2 regions of the Archangium lipolyticum genome follow, and region 2 is predicted to be linked to the other one. Evidence: riboswitches for the same ligand, from Rfam matches in the RefSeq annotation. Region 2 holds a riboswitch; the other holds the start of a gene.
What was found. A riboswitch is a leader RNA that binds a small molecule or an ion and turns the genes downstream of it on or off. The one in region 2 is predicted to bind thiamine pyrophosphate.
Positions count from the first base shown of each region.

Region 1: another riboswitch for thiamine pyrophosphate. It lies ahead of thiC (phosphomethylpyrimidine synthase ThiC); the one in region 2 lies ahead of NR810_RS18815 (FAD-dependent oxidoreductase).

Region 1 is NZ_JANKBZ010000001.1:822,197-829,617, forward strand. It holds gene moaA (GTP 3',8-cyclase MoaA) at 1-990, shown strand, start outside; gene NR810_RS03015 (DUF4870 domain-containing protein) at 1,054-1,434, opposite strand; gene thiC (phosphomethylpyrimidine synthase ThiC) at 1,571-3,454, opposite strand; TPP riboswitch at 3,487-3,594, opposite strand; gene NR810_RS03025 (CBS domain-containing protein) at 3,859-4,272, shown strand; gene NR810_RS03030 (universal stress protein) at 4,294-5,634, shown strand; gene NR810_RS03035 (hypothetical protein) at 5,713-6,240, shown strand; gene NR810_RS03040 (sigma-54-dependent transcriptional regulator) at 6,318-7,421, shown strand, end outside.
Region 2 is NZ_JANKBZ010000008.1:47,138-54,558, forward strand. It holds gene NR810_RS18800 (thiamine phosphate synthase) at 1-544, opposite strand, end outside; gene NR810_RS18805 (thiazole synthase) at 541-1,311, opposite strand; gene thiS (sulfur carrier protein ThiS) at 1,316-1,513, opposite strand; gene NR810_RS18815 (FAD-dependent oxidoreductase) at 1,510-2,481, opposite strand; TPP riboswitch at 2,555-2,658, opposite strand; partial or broken gene NR810_RS18820 (IS701 family transposase) at 3,073-3,486, opposite strand; gene NR810_RS18825 (TetR/AcrR family transcriptional regulator C-terminal domain-containing protein) at 3,428-4,186, opposite strand; gene NR810_RS18830 (RidA family protein) at 4,329-4,817, shown strand; gene NR810_RS18835 (LysR family transcriptional regulator) at 5,050-5,976, shown strand; gene NR810_RS18840 (SRPBCC family protein) at 5,984-6,460, opposite strand; gene NR810_RS18845 (alpha/beta fold hydrolase) at 6,553-7,421, opposite strand, start outside.

The sequences.
Region 1 (7,421 bases), on a different contig from region 2:
GCCGCTCCCACAAGGGACCCCCTGACCCCTCCCCTGCTAGACGCCCAGGGGAGAACGATGACCTACCTGCGGCTGTCCGTGACGGACCGGTGTAACTTCCGTTGCACGTACTGCTCGCCCGCGAGCTGGGGGGGCAAGAAGGATCTGCTGACGCCCGAGGAGTTCGAGCGCATCGTCTCCGTCTTCGCCCGGATGGGCATCCGGCGGGTGCGGCTCACCGGAGGCGAGCCCCTGATCCGCCCGGACATCGTCGAGGTCTCCCGGCGCATCGCCGCGGTGCCGGGCGTGCAGCGGGTGGCCATCACCACCAACGCCAGCCACCTGGAGCGCCTGGCCGCTCCCCTGCGCGAGGCGGGCGTCACCCAGCTCAACATCAGCCTGGACACCCTGTCCGAGGCCACCTTCCGGCGCATCTCCAAGCAGGGCGAGCTCGCCACCATCCTGCGGGGCATCGACGCGGCCGTGGCGGCGGGCTACGCCTCCCTCAAGATGAACGTCGTCGTCATGCGCGGGGTGAACGACACCGAGGTGCCGGAGCTCATCGCGTATGCCCACGCCCGAGGCATGGTGCCGCGCTTCATCGAGCTGATGCCCTTCGGACAGGGCACCCCGGTGCCCACCGCGGAGCTGGTGGAAGGGCTGCGGGCCACCGGGCTTCCCCTCGAGCCCGAGGACGAGCAGGACAGCGCCACCGCGGGTCCGGCCCGCTACTGGCGCGCGCCCGGGGGGCTCGTGGGCTTCATCTCTCCCCTCACCCAGAACTTCTGTGGCGGTTGCAACCGCGTGCGCGTGGCCTCCAATGGAGACCTGCGCAGCTGCCTCGGCGGACGCGCCCAGGCGCCGCTGCACACGCTCATCCGCGGCGGGGCCACGGACGCGGAGCTGGCCCTGGCCATCCGCGGCGCCCTCGGCGAGAAGCCCGAAGGCCATCGCTTCACCGAGCCCGGCGCTGGCGCCTCCCTGCTGTCGATGATGGGCATCGGAGGCTGAGCGAGGACCGGGCCCCTGGTGGAGCCCCGCCTCGCCCGCGGCGCTACGACTTCCCCGGTGGGATTACTTCACCAGCCGGATGGTGGCCGGGTAGCGGTACATCTCGCCGTTGTTGGCCTTGATGCCGGCGAGCACGGTCAGCACCAGGGCGGCCAATCCCACCAGCGGCAGCAGGACGAAGCCAACCAGGCAGAACATCGTGAACGCGGACACCCAGATGGCCACCGTGGCGGTGATCTGGAAGTTGAGCGCCTCCTTCGCGTGCTGCTCCACCCAGGGCGACTCCTTGCCCTTGGTGAGCATGACGATGAGCGGTCCGAGGAAGGGGAACCCCACCACGGATGCCACCAGCGCGCTCAGGTGCGCGATCATGCCCCATGTCTTCTCGTCCGCCGTGGGCGCCGGCGAACCGGTGATGAAACCGGCCTGATGCTGCGTTTCCATTTCGAGTTCCCCTCTGGGTCGTCAACGGGCGCGGTCCCCCCACGCCCACTCTCCCCCATTCTCCGCCAGACCCGGGTCGAATGTCACGTATCCAGCAGATGTATGGAGGGAGGGGAACTCGCGAAGAGGGGAGACCTCAGCGGTAGAGCTGCCCGCCGGCCTTCTTGAACTCCTCGCTCTTCTCGGCCATGCCGGACTCCAGCGCCTTCTGCTCGGAAACCCCGGTCTTCTCCGCGTAGTCGCGCACGTCCTGGGTGATCTTCATCGAGCAGAACTGCGGGCCGCACATGGAGCAGAAGTGGGCCACCTTGGCGCCCTCGGCGGGCAGGGTCTCGTCATGGAAGGCGCGGGCGCGCTCGGGATCCAACGAGAGGTTGAACTGGTCCTCCCAGCGGAACTCGAAGCGGGCCTTGGACAGGGCGTTGTCGCGCAGCTGCGCGCCCGGGTGCCCCTTGGCGAGGTCCGCGGCGTGGGCGGCGATCTTGTAGGTGATGACGCCTTCCTTCACGTCGTCCCGGTTGGGCAGCCCCAGGTGCTCCTTGGGGGTGACGTAGCAGAGCATCGCCGTGCCGAACCAGCCGATCATCGCCGCGCCGATGCCGCTGGTGAAGTGGTCGTACCCCGGCGCGATGTCCGTGGTGAGGGGCCCCAGTGTGTAGAAGGGCGCCTCGTGGCACACCGCGAGCTGCTTCGTCATGTTCTCCTGGATGAGGTGCATGGGCACGTGGCCCGGGCCCTCGATCATCACCTGCACGTCGTGCTTCCAGGCGATCTTCGTCAGCTCGCCCAGCGCCTCCAGCTCGCCGAACTGCGCCGCGTCGTTGGCGTCCGCGATGGAGCCCGGCCGCAGCCCGTCTCCCAGGCTGAAGCTGACGTCGTACGCCTTGAGGATCTCGCAGATCTCCTCGAAGTGCGTGTAGAGGAAGTTCTCCTGGTGGTGGGCCAGGCACCACTTGGCCAGGATGGAGCCACCCCGGCTCACGATGCCCGTCATGCGCTTCGCGGTGAGCGGGATGTAGCGCAGCAGCACGCCCGCGTGGATGGTGAAGTAGTCCACCCCCTGCTCGCACTGCTCGATGAGGGTGTCGCGGTAGATCTCCCAGGTGAGCTCCTCGGCCTTGCCCCCCACCTTCTCCAGCGCCTGGTAGATGGGCACCGTGCCGATGGGCACCGGGGCGTTGCGGAGGATCCACTCGCGCGTCTCGTGGATGTTGCGGCCGGTGGACAGATCCATCACCGTGTCCGCGCCCCAGCGGATGGACCACACCATCTTCTCCACCTCCTCCTCGATGGAGGAGGTGACGGCCGAGTTGCCGATGTTGGCGTTGATCTTCACCAGGAAGTTGCGGCCGATGATCATCGGCTCCAGCTCCGGGTGGTTGATGTTGGCCGGGATGATGGCGCGGCCCCGCGCCACCTCGTCACGTACGAACTCGGGGGTGATCTCCCTGGGAATCGCGGCGCCCCAGGAGTGGCCCGGGTGCTGCTGGGACAGAGCGGCGACGGCGGCCTCGCGCTTGAGGTTCTCGCGCAGCGCCACGAACTCCATCTCGGGGGTGATGATCCCCCTGCGGGCGTAGTGCAACTGGGTGACATTCGCCCCCGGCTTCGCCACCAGCGGCTTGCGACGGTGGGTGAAGCGCAGCCCGGACAGGCGCGGGTCCGCCTCGCGGGTACGGCCATACTCGGAGGTGACACCGGACAGCTCCTCCACGTCCCCACGGCGGCGAATCCACTCGGCGCGCACGGCGGGCAGCCCCGCCCGGAGATCCAGGGACGCCTCGGGGTCCGTGTACGGGCCGCTCGAGTCGTAGACGAGGATGGACGGGTTGGGCGTCTCCTTCGCTTCCGGACCGTGGCCATGACGGGTGGGCGTCTGGCTGATCTCCCGCATGGGGACACGCAGGTCCGGGTGCAGCACGCCGGGCACGTACACCTTGCGCGAGGCCGGCAGGGGCCCCCGGGTGATGCCCTCCAGGACCTTGCCATCCACCTTGAGACTCTTCGAGGCTCCGCTCACGTCACTTCTCCTCACGGAAGGACGGGCAAGGCGTGGAGCGCCCGCCGCTTCCCTCCGCCGGTACGAACCGGTTCAGGTTCCAAGGGTTGGCCGCTCCACGGCCGTCTCAGCCCCTCTCGGGGGCACCCCTAGCGACAAGGCGCCGGTGTAGCGCAGGCGGGGAGCGGGCTTCAACCGTCTGGATGCCCCCCTGTCCACCAGGTGGCGGACTGACGGGCGCGCGCAGCATCTGCGGCCGGAGCCCCGGGGGACGTAAAGGTTGCACTGGACGCGCCGGGTTCGAGCAGCCAACGTGGCGGGCTTCCTGGGCCCCGCGCCCTGGAACCAGACCTGCAATAGCTTCTTTCAGGACCCACGACTCAATCAGGACCGGAGCCACGTATATGCAGACCGTCGGAGAGCTGATGACCCGCAATCTGGTCACTCTCACGGAGACCCAGAACCTCGCCCTGGCGGAGGACTTGCTCCGCCTGCACCGCATCCGTCACCTGCCCGTGGTGCGCAACGGGAAGCTCATCGGGCTCGTCACCCACCGGGATCTCCTGAGGGCCGCGGCGCAGCGCGGCGGAGCGGACCCAGCCAAGCAGCCGCTCTGGGCCTCGGACGTGATGGTGCGCGACGTGAAGACCGTCCAGGCGGACACGTCCACCCGTGAAGCGGTGAAGCTGATGCTGGACAACAAGTACGGCTGCCTGCCCGTGGTGGGTGCGGACGGCCAGCTCATCGGCATCATCACCGAGGCGGACATGGTCCGTTTCGCCCAGCACCTCATCGAGGACATGGACCGCCGGAGCCTCGCGGCCGAATACGAAGCCTGATCCAAACCACGGGGGAGCACCATGTCGATCGTCTTCGGAACGGATTTCTCGGAGCGGGCGATGACAGCGGCACGGGCGGCGGCGGCTTTCGCCCGCCGGAGCGGCGAGGTGCTCCACCTGGTCCACGTCACCGAGTATGGCAGTGCGGGGCGCACCTCCGCGACCGACGAGGCCCTGCGCCGCGAGGTGTCCGCCCGCCTGGAGGCCCAGGCGGCCGAGCTGCGCGCAGGAGACACACGGGTGGAGTCGCACCTGCAGGAGGGGGCCCCGGACGAGGTCCTCGTCGAGCACGCGGCCGCCGTCCATGCCTCGCTCCTCATCGTGTCCCACCATGGTCAGCGGGCCCCCCGCTGGCGCATCGGCAACGTGGCGGAGCGGGTCGTGCAGACGGCCCGCTGCCCGGTGCTGGTCGTCCGCTCGTCGAGCGCGCTGGAGTCCTGGTCACGGGGCGAGCGCAGCCTGCGTGTCCTGCTCGGCCTGGACTTCACCCCTCCCTCGGAGGCGGCGGTGGCCTGGGTGCGCAAGCTGCGCATGCTCGGCAGCTGTGAGGTGGTGGCCGCCCACCACTACTGGGGCGCGGACGCGCACGTGCGCTACGGCGTCCCCCTGTCCACCGAATCCGAGGTGACACCCGAAGTGGAGGAGGCGCTGCGGCGTGACCTGACGGCCCGCCTGGGGGACATGCCTGGCACCGGAGCGGTCTGGGTGCACCTGGATCCCGGCCTGGGCCGGCCCTCGGACTCGCTGGTGGCGTTGGCGCGCAAGGAGGAGGCGGATCTCATCGTGGTGGGGACCCACCAGCGGACCGGGGCCAGCAAGTGGTGGTACGGCTCGGTGTCGCAGCGCATCATCCACGAGGCGCCCGTCTCCGTGCTCTGCGTGCCCGCCAGCTCGGCCACCCCGCTCACCATCCCCGAGGTGCGCCGGATCCTGGCCCCCACGGATCTCTCCGAGGTGGGTGTCAGCGCCATCCGGCACGCCTACTCGGTGGTTCCGGCCGGAGGCACCGTCTACCTGCTGCACGTGTTGGAGCCCGTGGGAGGCGTTCCCCCGCTCTATGCGCAGTACCTGTCGCCCCAGGCGCCCCCGATCCGCACACCCGAGCAGGAGCGCCTCGCCGAGGAGCTGCGCGGGCTCGTCCCTCCCGAGGCAGCCGCCCGGGGTATCTCCACGCGCGTGGAGGTGGTCCACGGCCGCAAGGTGTCCGAGGCCATCAGCCAGGCGGCCGAGCGGTTCAACTGTGATGTCATCTGCCTGGCCACTCATGGGCGCTCGGGGCTGTCCAAGGCACTGCTCGGCTCGGTGGCTCAGGAAGTCATCCAGAACAGCGCCCGGCCGGTGTTGCTCGTCCGTCCCACATGAGCAGGCAGGCGTCCGGCCTTCCGCGCGGCACGCACATTGAAAGTCCCCCCCGTGGGTTGAGACACGCGGAGGTGCGATGTGACCTACGTTGCCATCACCGAGTTCGAGACGCGGCTCCAATGGCGGAGCGACTGTGGTGCCCAGCTCTTTGGAGAGCAGACCCCCTCCATTCCCCTGGGTGGGCAAAACTCCGACCTGGAAGGGCAATGGAATCCCGAGGCGCTGCTGGTGGGCGCCGTGGAGGGGCGTACCCTGGTGGCCTTCCTGGAGCAGGTGCGCGCCCAGCGGGTGGAGGTGCTCTTCTACCAGAGCACCGCGATGGCCCGCCGGGTGGATGGGCCGGATGGACTGCCCCACTACACGGATCTGATCGTCCGTCCCCACGTGGCCGTCCGCGACGAGACGGACGCCGCGGCCGTGCGCCGGATCTTCGACGCGCTCCCGGAGCGCTGTTTCCCCAGCTCCATGCTGCGGCTCACCCCGCGCATCGAGCCCATCATCGACATCTGGGATGAACAGCACGCCGCCGCGCTGGAGGAGGAACACCGCCACGGACGGGCCTGGCACTTCATGGAAGGAGGACGGGCGGCCGGCTATGAGCCTTGACGCGCCATGCGGGACGTGGTTGCTCACCGTGTCCGGAATCCATCCCATCCGGGCCGCTGCTTGCTACGGTTCATCCCATGTCCGCCCAACGCATCCTGGTCGTCGATGATGAGGACAATGCCCGCCGTGCCATCGCCACCATCCTCGGCGAGGAGGGTTACGAGGTCGCCGAGGCTTCCAATGGCGAAGAGGCCCTGTCCCGGCTGGCTGATTTCTCACCGGCCGCCGTCCTCACGGACGTGCGCATGCCGAAGATGGACGGGCTCACCTTCCTGAAGAAGGCACGCGAGCAGGGCTCGGACGCCACGTTCATCGTGATGACCGCCTTCGCCAGCGTGGAGACGGCGGTGGAGGCCATGCGCGCCGGCGCGGAGAACTACCTCATCAAACCGCTGGACGCCAACGCCCTGCTGGTGGTGCTGGGCAAGGCGTTGGAGAAGCGGGCCCTGACGCGCGAGGCGGAGACGCTGCGCGAGCAGGTGCGCCAGCGGACGCGCTTCCACAACATCATCGGCGAGTCGCCGCTGTTGCAGGCCGTCTATGACGTGGTCCGCCGGGCGGCGACCACCCGGGCCACGGTGCTCATCCTGGGCGAGTCCGGTACGGGCAAGGAGCTGATAGCCCAGGCCATCCACCAGGAGTCCCAGCGGCGCGACAAGCCCTTCATCAAGGTGCACTGCGCCGCGCTCTCCGAGAACCTGCTGGAGAGCGAGATCTTCGGCCACGAGAAGGGCGCCTTCACCGGCGCGATGGCCCGCAAGGAGGGCCGCTTCGAGCTGGCCGACGGGGGCACCCTCTTCCTGGATGAAATCGGGGAGATCTCCCCCTCGGTGCAGGTGAAGCTGCTGCGCGTGCTGCAGCAGCGCGAGTTCGAGCGTGTGGGCGGCACGCAGACGCTGAAGGTGGACGTGCGCATCGTCGCGGCCACGCACCGGGACCTGACGGCCGAGGTGAAGGCGGGCAAGTTCCGCGAGGACTTGTACTACCGGCTGAACGTGGTGGCGGTGACGTTGCCGCCGCTGCGCGAGCGCAAGAGCGACATCCCCGCGCTGGTGAATCACTTCCTGGAGAAGTACAGCGACTCGTACGGCAAGGACGTGCGGGGACTGGCGCCGGGCACGCTGCAGGCGCTGCTGTCGTACGACTGGCCGGGCAACATCCGCGAGCTGGAGAACGCCATC
Region 2 (7,421 bases):
GCGTGATGTCGGTCACGACCGAGACGATGTCGGCCCCCGCCGCGAAGACGCCCGGGGCACGGGCGGTGCTCATGCCGCCGATGGCGACGAGGGGGAGGTCGCCAATCAGACGTTTCCATTCCGTCACCCGCTCCAGTCCCTGCTGGTGCCATCTCATCTGCTTGAGGCGGGTGGGATAGACCGGCCCCAGCGCGACGTAGTCGGGCTTCAGCGAGAGGGCGCGGTCGAGCTCGGCAGGGTCATGGGTGCTGATGCCGAGGCGCAGCCCCGCGCGGCGGATGGCGGGGAGGTCGGCACCGTCCAGATCCTCCTGCCCCAGATGCACCCAGTCGCAGCCCTCCTCGATGGCGATCCGCCAGTGATCGTTGACCACCAGCACGGCGCCGGCCTCGCGGCAGAGGTCTCGGGCGGAGGCGATCTGTCGGCGCAGGTCGTCCGGTGCGCGGTCCTTGAGACGGAGCTGGACGAGCTTCACGCCCAGGGGGAGCGCCCGGGGCAGCCAGGCCACGTCGTCGAAGATCGGGTAGAAACGGTCGAGCGTCACAGGAAGGCCTTTCCGAGCACCGGAGTGGAGGGCGCGGCCATGTCGCGCGGCGGCATCGGGCCGGCGCCGTGCGCGAGGCGCCCGGCCTCCAGCGCCTTCGAGAAGCCCTCGGCCATCGCCACGGGATCGCCCGCCTTGGCGACGGCGGTGTTCAGGAGCACCGCGTCGAAGCCCATCTCCATCGCCGCGGCCGCCTGGCTCGGCAGGCCCAGCCCCGCGTCGATCACCATCGGCACGTCGGGGAAGTGCGCGCGCAGGCTGCGCAGGGCATAGGGATTGAGAAGTCCCAGCCCCGTCCCGATCGGCGCGCCCCACGGCATCAGCACCTCGCAGCCCGCCTGCAAGAGGCGGTCGGCGAGCACCAGATCCTCGGTCATGTAGGGGAAGACCTTGAAGCCCTCGGCCACGAGGATCCGCGCGGCCTCGACCAGGCCGAAGGGATCGGGCTGGAGCGTGTCGGCATTGCCTATCACCTCGAGCTTGATCCAATCGGTCTCGAAGAGCTCGCGCGCCATCCGGGCGGTGGTGACCGCCTCGCGGGCGCTGTGGCAGCCGGCGGTGTTGGGGAGCACCCGCACGCCGAGCCCCGAGATCAGGCGCCAGAAATCCTGCCCCGCCCGCTCGCCCCCCGCCTCGCGGCGGACCGAGACGGTGGCGACGCCCGCGCCCGAGCGGCGGAAGGCCTCGGCCAGCACAGCGGGCGAGGGATATTGCGCGGTGCCCAGCATCAGGGGCGAGGCGACTTCGGTTCCGTAGAAGACCGGCATCGGCTCAGCCCCCCTGCCGGGGAGTGACGATCTCCACCCGGTCGCCTGCGGCGAGACGCAGCCCGTCGCGCGCGGCGGCGGGCACGAAGGCCTCGTTCACAGCCGTCGCGACCCTGGCCTCGCCATGGCCCAGTTCGAGGAGGAGCGCGCCGAGCGTCTCGCTCACCGTCTCGCGTGTTTCGCCATTCACGGTGATCTTCATTGCAGGAGCTCCACGTGTTCGCCGGACAGAAGGTGGTCAGCCGCCATCCGCGCCAGAACCGGCGCCATCAGGTAGCCGTGGCGGTAGAGGCCGTTGAGGAAGAGCGTGCCGTCACGCCGGATGAGGCGCGGGACGTTGTCGGGGAAGGCGGGCCGCGCATCGGCACCAATCTCGAGGATCTCCGCCTCGCCGAAGGCCGGATGCAGCGCATAGGCGGCGCTGAGCAGCTCCAGGACCGAGCGGACGCTCGCGCGCCCGCGCTCGGCGCTTTCGATCATCGTGGCGCCGAGCATGTAGATGCCGTCGCCTCTGGGGACGAGATAGATGGGGATCCGCGGGTGGAGGAGCCGGATCGGGCGCGAGAGGGCGAGGTCGGGGAGGCGCAGCACCAGCATCTCGCCCTTCACGCCGCGGAGCTCGGGGAGCGCGTCGCGAGCGGCAAGGCCCCGGCAGTCGATGCGCTGGCCCTCGGGCGCGGTCCGCGCGAAGGCGACGCCGAGCGCCGCGGCTCGGGCGCGCAGGGTGGAGAGGGCCACGCGCGGCGTCAGATGCGCCTCGGTCGGGAAGAAGAGCCCGCGGTGGAAGCGGCCGTCGAGCTCGGGTTCGAGCGCGGAGATCTCCTCGCCGCCCATCCACTGGTGCTCCCGCGTCCGGGCGGCGAAGCGGTCGAGCTCGGCCCGGTCACGGCCCAGGGCGAGGACCAGCGTGCCGCGGCGGATGACCTCCACCCCCTGCGCCGCCCACCAGTCGGCGGCGCTCTGGCCGAGCCGGATCACCGGCTCCTCGGCCGTCTCTCCCTCGCAAAAGGGAGCGAGCATCCCGCCCGCCCACCAGGAACAGGCCTGGGGACCCGGTTCGGGCTGGAGATCGACCAGCGTCACCCGCCCGCCGCGGCTCGCGAGCTCGACGGCGGTGCAGAGGCCCATGACCCCGGCGCCGAGAACGGAGAAGGTTGTGGACGTCCGCATCGCGCTTCCTCTCGTCGGAACCGGCGGGGGGTTCAGAGGAAGCTCCGGGGCCACGACCAGGAGATCGCGCGCGCCCTTGCTGCTCTCCGTTCCCTACGCCGGTCCTAGCCGGATCAGGTTCGATGGGTTGGCACCTGGCCTCTCAGCCCCCGGGAAGGGGCACCCCAACGGAATGACGCATGGCTAGCAGCCGGGCAAAGCGACGGCAAGTCTGGCGCATGGGCCATCGCTTCATTTCCGACTGCTGCGAGAAGGCGGTCTGCCTGAGAGGGCCGGAGGCGGTGCGCTTCGTCGGGGCGATGCCACCCGTCCTCCGCTCCAGCCCTCCCTCCAGGGGCCTCCTATACGCGAAGGCTAATAGCATCCGCCGCGAAGCGCGGCAGTGAACCCACTCTCGATAAAAAGAGACAGGCCGCGGCCGGGTTATGCATTTCGCACTTTTCCCAATCACCTCCGACTCCAAGCATGCTCCCTCGGACAGCAAGAGGGCATGCTGTCATGACTCGCCGGTGCGAACCTGGACCAGTGACTGTCTTCATCGGGCCGAACAACTCGGCCAAAAGACGGCTGCTCCGGAAGTTCGCTCATTAGAAAGCGCACCTGGTTGGGGACACCCGCCGTTGCTCGCTGCTTCCTGCTACGTGCCCACTCCTCGGGCAGGTACAGCCGCATGGCGATGCAACTGCGGCCTTTCTCTCCCGCCAGGTGCAGGCTGACCGCTACCTGGCAGTTTTCGGTACGGCCCAACGTTCCTGCGTACTGCCGGGCCACTCCCACCGAGTGTATGCCCTTCTTGGCAAAGCCCGTGTCGTCCAGCACGAAGGCTTACAGTCCGGGCAACTCTTCCTCCATCTTCATGGCCAGGCGCCGCCGGACCTCGTCGTCGCTCCAGTTGGAAGCCGAGACGCACTGCTGCAGCCGCTGACGCATGGCATCCACCTGCGCCTCATCCTCCACCAGCCGGGCGGCCATCGGCTCGATGCTTTTGCGCTCTCCGTCCAGAATGTTCATTGTCTCGAGCGAGACCATCGAGCAGGAAGTCAAGGCCTTTCCTGAAAGTGCCGTCCCAGTCGTCATCCAACAGCAGACGAGAGCGTTCGATTGTCGGATAGCGTTCGCTGAGACGTGTAAGGCGCTGCTGCGCGGCGACCCTGTCGTCGTCAGAAAGGTCGACGCTCCCCCGGGTGATGGTGGCGCCCATCACATAGTTCCAGAGCGACCATATCGCGACGTTCAGATCCGCGTCCGCCACACCGGCTCTGGACAAAGTCTTGCTCAGCAGCTCCAGGCGACTGAGGATGTTCGGGCCGAGCGCCCGGCGCGGCAACAGCGATGCCGACCATGGATGGCGCAGCATGCTGGCGCGCCAGTCTTCGAGCATATGAACGACATCCCCACGCCAGTCTCGAGACTCAGCCATTTGCGGCGGTCCGGGATATTCGAGCACCGAGTCGAGCGCCAAATCAAAGACCTCCTCTTTGTTGTCGACGTGCCAATATAGGCTCATCGCGCTCGAGCCGAGGCGTTCGGCCAGCCGACGCATCGTCAATCCGTCGACTCCTTGGGCGTCCAGCAGCTCTACCGCAGTCGCCACGATACGTTCCAGAGAGAGAGGCGGTTCACTGCGCGGTTCCTGCGCGGGCTGGGGTGACACATTTATCCGTTCAGACTGTTTGCCCCGGGCGCCGCTCCGTTTGGATGCCATCTGTCTTCCTCAGCGATTGACTCGTACAACGTACGGTGCTATCAATCGTACGCCGTACGACTCTATCGCATGGGCGAGTTGAAGTTCAATCCTGTAGGCCGCGAGGTACGTTGCTCGCGGTCCTCAGAGCCAAGAGAAAATCATGTCACGTGCAATCAAGCACGTGTTTATCGGAGGGCTAATCATCATGACCATGGGCGTTCCCACTGCGACGACAGCTAACGAGAACGAGCTCAAGCTGACCATCGTCAATCCCCAAAACCTCTACGACCCGACGCCGAATGGTTACAGCACAGCGGTGATCATGCCCCGCGACGCCCGGGTAGCCTACATCTCCGGACAGGGCGGCCAAGACAGCACGGGAGCCCTGTCGGCTGACTTCGCCGTCCAGGTTGAGCAGGCCTACGCAAATTTGCGCACCGCCCTCGATGCTCTCGGTGCCAGGCCGGATCAGGTCGCCAAGCTCACGGTCTTCGTGGTCGATCACGACATGTCCAAGCTCGAGGTGTTGACCAAGAACGTCAAGAAAATGTTCGGCAAGGCACTGCCGGCGCAGACGCTGATTCCCGTCCCCAAGCTTGCAATTGACCCCATGCTGTTCGAGGTCGAAGCGGTCGTCATTCTAAAATAGTGGCGCCGACGGCTCAGGCACGATTGTCACTGCAGTCGAGGAGAGGGGGATGCTCGGGTGGCCGGCGTCGACACTCTCCCTGCGCAGGGGGGCGGGCCACCGCGCCGTTGGAGGAGCTCACCCGGCGTGGGCTGCCCTACGTGGTGGGAGTGCAGGGCACGCACAAGGTGTGGCCGCCGGGTGTGGCCCCTCATCATGGAAGTTGATGTTTGACTGCCCTAGGCTTCACGCCATGAATGTCTCCGCGTTCGACCTGAACCACGCCCGCGCGCTCCACTTCCTGCTCGAGGAGGCCCATGTCGCTCGTGCCGCGCGGAGACTCGGAATCACGCCCGCGGCGGCGAGCAATGCATTGCGACGGCTGCGGAGCGACTTCGATGACCCGCTCCTGGTCCGGGCGGGGCGAACACTGGTGAGGACCCCGCTCGGGGAGCAACTGAGGGCCCCCGCGAGAGAGGTCCTGGCCGCGGCGGAGCGCCTCTTCGAGGTGAGCGCTCCGTTCGAGCCCGACAGCTACGACGGCGAGCTCGTCCTCACCACGTCAGACCGGGTGGCTGAAGCCCTCCTGCCGACGCTCGATGACTTGCTGACCGCGCGGGCCCCGCGCGCGAGCCTGGCGGTACGAACGGTGCTGGTCGACCTCGCGAGCATCCTGAGAGACCGGGGTGGCCTTGCCGTCACACCCGCCACCGCTCGAGAGCGAGGCCTTTCGACAGAGAAGCTGTTCCTGGAGGATTTCGTCTGCGTGCTCCGCGAGGGTCATCCCCTGCTGAAGGGCCCATGGACGGTCCGGCGCTTCGCCGCCGCTGAGCACATCCTCGTCGCGCCCCAGGCCCAGTCGCGCCGGGGTGCCGTGGACGACGTGCTCGAAGCGCAGGGGCTGACCCGGCGGATAACGCGGGTCGTGACCTCGTTCGCGTTGGCGGCGCCCCTGCTCGTCTCCTCGGACCGCATCACGGTGCTTCCGCGCAGCTTCGCTCTGGCTCGAACCCGGGAACTGGGGGTCGTCATGCGAGCGCCCCCCTTCGAGCTGCCCTCCATCGAGATGGAGATGGTGTGGCACCCCGGGCACGAGCGAGACCCGAAGCACCTCTGGTTTCGACAACTCCTGCGGGATGCCGTGCGCGTCGCGGGGCTCCAGCCCCCACAGGGGTCGTGAAGCCGGGTCAGAGCCGGCCTTCCTGGGCGAGCAACCGGGTTCGCGCCAGGGTCGAGAGCAGGGCCCGCTTGTAGCCGCGCTCCTCGCTGTCCATCGTGGCCTGCTCCTTCCGCTCCTGCTCGCCTCCCGGTTCCGCGTTCCGCAAGCCCAGCAGGCAGTAGAACCTCAGGTGCAGCGAACCATCATCGCCCTCGAGTACCTCGTTGACGATGACGCCTTCGCGCGGCCCCTTGTTCTGGTGGAAGGACACCTTCGTCCTGGGCTCGAAGGTGATGATCTCCGACACGTCGTCGCCCATGATGGTGGCCTCGCGGATGATGTATTCCTCGCCGTCGACGACCACGTCGCACTTCGTGCAAGCGCCGGGCGGCAGGAACAGCCTCGCATCACGCGCCTTGAGGACGAGGCCCCGCCAGAGCTGGTCGCGTGTCAGCGGAAGCTCGCCCTCGGGGTTCACGGGTACGGTCGCGGTTGAATAGATCATGGCCGATGCTCCTGTCTCGGGTTCAGGTTGGATGGGTCATGAATAGGCCGGCCTCGTCATTCGTGGAAGTTGATGTGTGACAGCTCTGTCCTTCACGCCGTGAAGGTCTCGCGACCTGCCCGGGCACGCGGCGCCGGCTGGGCGTCGAGGAAGGAGCGCAAGGCGACCGCGAAAGGCTCCGGCCGCTCGAAGAACGGGAAGTGTGCGCCCCCCTCCTCGGCGGTGAAGGTGCGCAGCTGGGCTCCGGGGATTTGCTCGGCGCTCCACTTCTGCGATGCCGGGTTGACGTGGCTGACCTCGCCAGCGAGCACCAGCGTCGGCACGTCAATGCGTGGCAACACGTCGCGCCAGTCCTGCATGATGTGGTCCAGCAACAGCCGTGCGCCGAAGCCGCCGTCGAGCTTGAGGTTCTCCTGGTAGAGCCACTCCAGGTCCTCGCCGGGGATCTGCCTGGTGAGCATGGAGACGAGGAACTTGCGCCGCACGCTCGCCGCGTCGGGACCGTTGAAGCCCTTGCAGAAGGCCTCGGCGCCGGGAAAGTCCATGATGGCACCCACCCTGACCGCATCGGCCTGCTCGAGCCAGGGCAGGATCGTACAGGCGCTGGGCTGGTCGATGATGATGAGCGAGCTCACCTTCGCGGAGCCGAACAGGTCGAGGTAGCTCCACAGCACCGACGCCCCCATGGAGTGGCCCGCGAGGTCCGCCTGCTCGATGTGGAGGTGCGTCAGGAGTTCGTCGAGGTCGCGCGCGAGCCGGGCGATGCGAGCGCCGTGCGGGGGGTGGCCGGATTCCCCGTGGCCACGCTGGTCGTAGCTGACGACACGGTATTGCCTGGCGAGCATGGGAATCACCCGATCGAACATCGCGCGCGACTGCGACCAGCCGTGCAGCAGTACCAGGGTACGCTCGCTCGAGCTCGAGCCCGCGATGTGGTAGTCCAGTTCGCATCCGTCGGCGG